DNA from 2 places in the Pseudoalteromonas sp. PAB 2.2 genome. Region 1 is predicted to be linked to the other one. Evidence: predicted binding sites of a transcription regulator. Region 1 holds the regulator's gene; the other holds the start of a gene.
What was found. The regulator LexA, encoded in region 1, represses DNA repair genes until DNA is damaged. The targets are predictions, from matches to a motif close to TACTGTATNNNNATACAGTA.
Positions count from the first base shown of each region.

Region 2: a site for LexA is predicted at 1,698-1,717, ahead of BWD47_RS13420 (SulA-like leucine-rich domain-containing protein). Genes of this name have one in related genera too.

Region 1 is NZ_LYPI01000018.1:80,691-83,871, forward strand. It holds gene coxB (cytochrome c oxidase subunit II) at 1-332, opposite strand, end outside; gene lexA (transcriptional repressor LexA) at 876-1,493, opposite strand; gene BWD47_RS16155 (PaaI family thioesterase) at 1,667-2,104, shown strand; gene BWD47_RS16160 (hypothetical protein) at 2,108-2,488, opposite strand; gene BWD47_RS16165 (hypothetical protein) at 2,636-3,181, shown strand, end outside.
Region 2 is NZ_LYPI01000014.1:52,008-55,188, reverse strand. It holds gene BWD47_RS13435 (VC2046/SO_2500 family protein) at 1-100, shown strand, start outside; gene BWD47_RS13430 (DUF6172 family protein) at 259-558, shown strand; gene BWD47_RS13425 (YchJ family protein) at 730-1,209, opposite strand; gene BWD47_RS13420 (SulA-like leucine-rich domain-containing protein) at 1,250-1,687, opposite strand; gene BWD47_RS13415 (S9 family peptidase) at 1,989-3,181, opposite strand, start outside.

The sequences.
Region 1 (3,181 bases):
TCCATGGCAATAAGCGTTTTGGTGGCAGGGATCGCCATAGCGATTAAGATCACAAATGGAATTGCAGTCCAAAGTATCTCGACCTTCGTGCTTTCATGGAATTGGGCAGGCTTTGCCCCTTTAGACTTACGATGATGTATCAAAGCCCAAAACATCACCGCAAATACGATGATGCCAATCACACAACAGATAATAAATATCGTCATATGTAATTCATAAACATTATTACTTATATCAGTGACACCTTTACGCATATTGAATTGGCTATTTGCCAAAGCAAGTTGCGGAAGTGCTACCAATATAAGCCACAAGGTGTAACGCAGTTTACCCATGTGACAGCTCCTTTTAATGCTATTGCAAGACGCAAAGCGAAAAGGCGTTACAGCTGGTGCCCATTCGTTTTTTTTATTGTTTAAATACCCAAACCAATCGATGGTTGATGTGTCATCTGCAAACAGCTTGGGTCTGTGTATCATCACGACGCAGTGAACGACACACTCATTGTTTAACCCCCTTACACATTTGTTGTGTGTCTTTTTCGTAAATAGGTGTTAATACAATGTACTTAACCAATTAGTTAAAAAATGAGCAATAAGCAAGTTTTTGTGGTAATAAATGTTTATTTTGGTGCAAAAATAACAACTATAATCAGCGCGTTAATTAATACTTAAGGCAAGTATAAAAACTTAAAAAGAAAGGAAAACTGCGCCGTATAAGGCTTTATGTAGAAAGTAAGGGTGAACAAATCTTAGGTAAACGGTCAAAAACAAACAACGCACCAAATTGAATCAATTTGGTGCGTTGTTTCAAAAAAGTTTAGCAAAGCAGATAAAGTAATTACTCTGCTTGTAACGATTAACGCGTAATATAAAAAGCTACATCCAATCAGCGTTGCGAATAACCCCAACCGCTAAGCCTTCAATATTAAATGACTCATGCTCTAAGTCCACTTCAATCGGGGCAAATTCTTCATTTTCAGCATGCAAAAATACTTTACGTCCTGCTTTTTCTAAGCGCTTTACAGTCACATCGTCATCGACACGTGCCACAACAACTTGGCCATTTTCTGCAACTTGCGTTTTGTGTACTGCCAGTAAGTCACCATCCATGATGCCAATGTCTTTCATACTCATGCCGTTAACTCGCAATAAGAAGTCTGCAGCGGGTTTAAACAATGCAGGGTCAACCTGACAATGGCTTTCTACATGCTCTTGCGCCAAAATAGGTTCACCCGCGGCAACACGCCCAATCAGTGGTAAGCCAAGCTGTTCTGGCTCGTCTTCTTCGACTAATTGAATGCCTCGGCTTGCTCCAGGCTTCATTTTAATCATGCCTTTTTTTGCCAGTGCTTTTAGATGCTCTTCAGCGGCATTGGCACTTTTAAATCCCAATGTTTGCGCTATTTCAGCACGCGTAGGTGGCATACCAGTGTCTTTAATAAATACTTTAATAAGTTCTAAAATTTGCGATTGGCGTTTTGTTAATGGGCGCATACAACTGGTTTTCCATACAGTACATTTAACTGTGAGTATATACAGTTATCTGAAAATCGCAAATTTAAATTCCCCTTCCTCTCATGATAAAAAACAAGCATTGAACGGTGGGGATAGATACCATATTGTATACCGATATTTCACTTAAGAAGTTAGTTTGCGAAGGAAACACAATGAGCATTTGGTATCAACCATTCACCCTCGAATTATGTAAAGAACTCGAACAGGGTATTACTGGGCAAGGCACATTAATGAAAACAATGGGCATTGAAATAACCGAAATCGGCGACGATTATTTAGTGGCCACTATGCCCGCTATTCCAGAGCATCATAACCCTATGGGGATGGTCCATGGTGGTGCTAATGTTGTTTTAGCAGAGACTGTAGCAAGTTATGCAGCCAATTTTGTGGTCGACTTCACCGCATATTATGCTGTTGGCCAAGAAATAAATGCCAATCACATTAAAGCCTCTCGAAAAGGCCTCTTAACAGCCACGGCAAAGCCACTGCACTTAGGTAAGCGAACATCTGTATGGGAAATTAAAATAACGAATGCGGCAGGTGAACTATGCTGCGTATCACGAATGACCGCAGCGGTAGTCAAGCGTTAGTGATTAACGCTCAACAGGATAAATAGTAATTTCGAGCCCTGCGCCAATCGCTGAAATACGTAATAAGGTGTCTGCGTGCAGGGCTTGATTAAAACATTTAGGTGAGTCACCCGACTCAAACCCAATATCGAAAGTACGCTTTGAGCAAGACAACCATTGCTTTAATGCATTGCGTGAGCACGACTCTATAAGTTCACATAATTGGTTGATAGCTTTATCTGGTGTGCCGATATCAGCCGCGGCTTCAATACGTGCTAATTGACGGTATTCATCTTGGTCGTAATGTAAAACCATGGCGTTTTTCTTTAAATCAGCTACCAGCGCACTCATATCGTGTTTTGATTCAAGTTCCAGATCTACATTTAAAAATTGAATTTCCGACATACTCTCGTTTTTACCCTCTATTGATATCTCTGAAACTTTAACTCAGTTTTGTACATAAACCAAATTTAGAATACAGTAAATGCTGCAAGAGCGTTGAGTCGCTCTGTCTATACCGCTGCCCAATAAAAAAATAATAAGAGGTAATCAATGAATAAGCGCGTATTTAAATATGCCCGTAAAGGGCATAAGTGGCTGGGTTACTTACTCGCCATACAACTCTTTTTTTGGTTATTAGGGGGCTTAGTAATGAGCTCAATACCCCTTCAAAAAGTACATGGTAAACATTTAGCCAATCGTAGCTTAGATAATCCATTTACCTTGCATGATTACCCCGCTTCTCTTGACCAAATAACCAAACAATTTCAGCAAATTGATAGCATTCAATACCGTCATTTTTTAACCACTCCCATCATCGAAGTGACGACTAATAAAGGCGTGTTTAACTTTGACGGTCAATCAGGTCGTGCTATGAGCACACCAACTAAAACTGAAATTATTGCCAATGCCAATGCACACTTACTCATCAAGGCGGATGTCGCGGGTGCGCAGTTACTAGAAAAAGGAGCGAGAGAAGTCGGTCACCGCTCCAATGTGTGGCAAGTGAGCTATAACGATTGGTTAAATACAACCGTTTATTTAGAAGGCGACTCCGGTAAAGTCATTACTGTTCGTAGCACTTTGTGGCGCATTTTT
Region 2 (3,181 bases), on a different contig from region 1:
AAACGCACCCACAGAGCGTATGCAAATGGATGCAGCTGCGTTTTATGACAGCTTAACGGACGACGCGATTCATCAGCCTTTGCAATTGGCAACTGCTTAATTAATTGAAATTGTCATACTCGCCTTGTACGCTACACTTACAAAGATAGGTAAATTGGTGCAAATCAGTAAAAAGTACAGCTAATTTTTTATGTGCTTGTTATAATGCGCCCAAATGGCTTTATGCCATTATCATTGAACCAAGTTATTAGGACTATAATGAAGAAAACATTCACGCTTAACCATGAGAAAATTAAATACCCTCGCATGGTTGATGCAGCTAAGCACGAAGTGAAGAAGTATTTAAAACGTGAGCGTAATAAAACTCTCCCAGAAGATGCCGATTACTGGGCATTTGATTGTAAATTTGGAGAGTCAGCTGACGACGCGAAAGTCGTTCATGTGGCGGAAATTAATAAATGCATTAGCGATATTGAAGCAAAAGGGCTTACATCGTTTTATGTCGAGATTCTAGCGCGTCCAGCACAACGCCAGTTACAAGAATTTGACGAAGAATAGTCGTTATAATTCATAGAATTTAAGAATGGGCCTTGAGGCCCATTTTTATTGTCTGAAATACAATGACATTATTGTGTGTTGATTTATATCACATGCCCACCACGCAACGGCTTTCCCTACAATGGCTAGTCAAGGTTTAGATTGGCTATATAAAAAGTGAATAGCCGTGATTTAAATTGCGTGACACTTTTTATATTTTTTGCCGCTACCGCAAGGGCATTCATCATTACGGCCAATTTTAATATCAGCAACGGGCGTTATTTCACCATCAAGGTAACGCCATAGTCCATCTTCTTTAATAAAACGCGATTTCTCGTGTAACTCACAATACAAGTTTTGGTAAAAGTAATTTGCTTTAAATTCTACAAAACCTTCTTGCTCGTTATATTCAGTATCTAAAACGCTTAGCTTGGTAAAACGACAGCTATTAGCAAAATCTTTGATTTCGCTAACAGGGTTAGCGGTTTGTTGGCTTTGTGCGTATGTTGTAAAGACATATTTTGCATCTTTTAAGGCATAAGCACTAAAGCGAGAACGCATAAGTTGTTCCGGCGTTTGCGCTTGGCTATCGCCTGCGTGCAAAGGTTGGCAGCAAAGCGAGAAATCTTGTTTGCTGCCACAAGGACAAAGGGAGTGTGTGAGTGATGTCATAACAACTTACCTAAAACAATAAATTGCTATTTTAGCAAGCCTATTGTGGCTGCGGTACTAAATTGTTTAATGGGTTGCTTTTGGTGAAGCAGTAAAACTTTGCAGATGCATGTTCTAAATTAAGAGTCATAGAATCTAGTTGATTGTTGCTGACAATATCTGTCCAGGTGATCACTGCGGCAAAGTTACCGTTGTGCAGCGCCGAACTTAACACATATTCAAGATTCACAAGGTGCTTTTGTCTGATCACTAACAGTTTACTGGTGTCGATTGAACATGAATCGAGTAATGCTTTACTTGGCACATGATCAGGTGCAATTAACAATGTCCACGCACTTTGGCTGTTATAGTGATGTAATACCTTTAATAGCTCAAATGTTGCTGAAATTTCGTCTTCAATTTGAATTAAATTAACCGACGCTTTGTCGTTATCTTGTTGATAGCTTTTAACGGTTCTTAAGGTAATTGGCTGTAACATAACTTTCACTCACTGGTTGTTTATACAGTATTTGTATACAGTAGTTTATACAGTGTTTTTGCGCAAGTGTTTTTTTGCTATTTTTTTAACCAATTATTCAGTTTTTAATAATTTTAAAAAATTAAATCTTTAAAAACAATTGGTTATTTTGTTTCTTTGCAGTGTGATATTTTGTGAAAAATGGATGAAATAATATATACAGTGTTTTATATCGAAGTTTATACAGTAGTTTGTATGCAGGATATTTGAGGTTTATACAGGTGTTTTGATAAAGAAGCCGGTGTACACCGGCTTCTAAAATTTAGTTTTTCAAGTACGTATTTAAAAACTCAAGGTACGCGTTTGATGCTTTGATACGGTTTTCTTTTTTAGTAAAACCATGACCTTCGTCATCGAACAACACGTATTCTACGGGGACACCATTCGCTTTTACTGCGGCAACAAGCTCATCACTCTCAACTTGCAATACACGAGGGTCGTTTGCACCTTGAATAACCATCAGTGGTTTCGTAATGTTTTTAGCATGGAAGAGGGGAGATATCGCTCGATGGCGTTCGCCATCAGTTGCAGGGTCACCCATTTCATCGTACAGTGCTTTTTTAAAGCTTTCCCACCAAGGTGGTATAGAGTTTAATGTTCTTACCCAGTTAGTTACGCCAAAAATATTAATACCTACTTTAAATTCTTCAGGTTCGAAAGCCAGCGCCGCTGCCGTCATAAAGCCACCGTAACTGCCACCCATAATGCCAATTTTATCAGCATCAACCCAGTCTAAGCTCTGTAAGTGTTTTTTCCCGTAGACAATATCTTGCAAATCGTCTGTGCCATGCTTTTTATCATCTAAATGGAAAAAAGTTTTACCATAGCCAGAGCTACCGCGATTGTTTACAGCAAATATAGCATAGCCATGATTAACTAAATGCTGCTGCATTGCGCTGTAACCTGTGCGGCTCTGGCCGCCCGGACCCCCATGCACCCACACTAGAGCAGGAACTTTATTATTACTATTAGCCTGTTTGGGCCTATATAAAACGCCAGGGATTTCTAAACCGTCAAAGCTTTTAAAACGCACAATCGTGCTTTCAACGAGATCATTTTGATCAATTGCATCGCTTAAAGTATGGGTCAGTTTTTTTGCTTTCGTTTCGCCTAATTGCCAAACAAATAAGTTACTTGGCGAGGTATCTGAATTTAGGTAAAACGCCATGCTCTTTTCATCAGCTGAAAAGCTTACACCACGTAAATTGCCCGGGGGCAAGGCAGGCATATCGATTTGTTTATTGGTTTTTGTGTCAATGATTGTCACTTTAGTACTGGCATCAGCATTAACCCCACTTACTTGGTAACGCCCTGATTTTGAGAAGTAAATAAAGCTGACATCCCAGTCATCTTTTAGGGCGGGGCTGTGCTCACCTGTCGTTAAGTCATAGCGCCAAACCTGTGAAAATTCACCTTTTGCATCGGTCGAGTAATACAGAGACTTGCTGTCTTTTG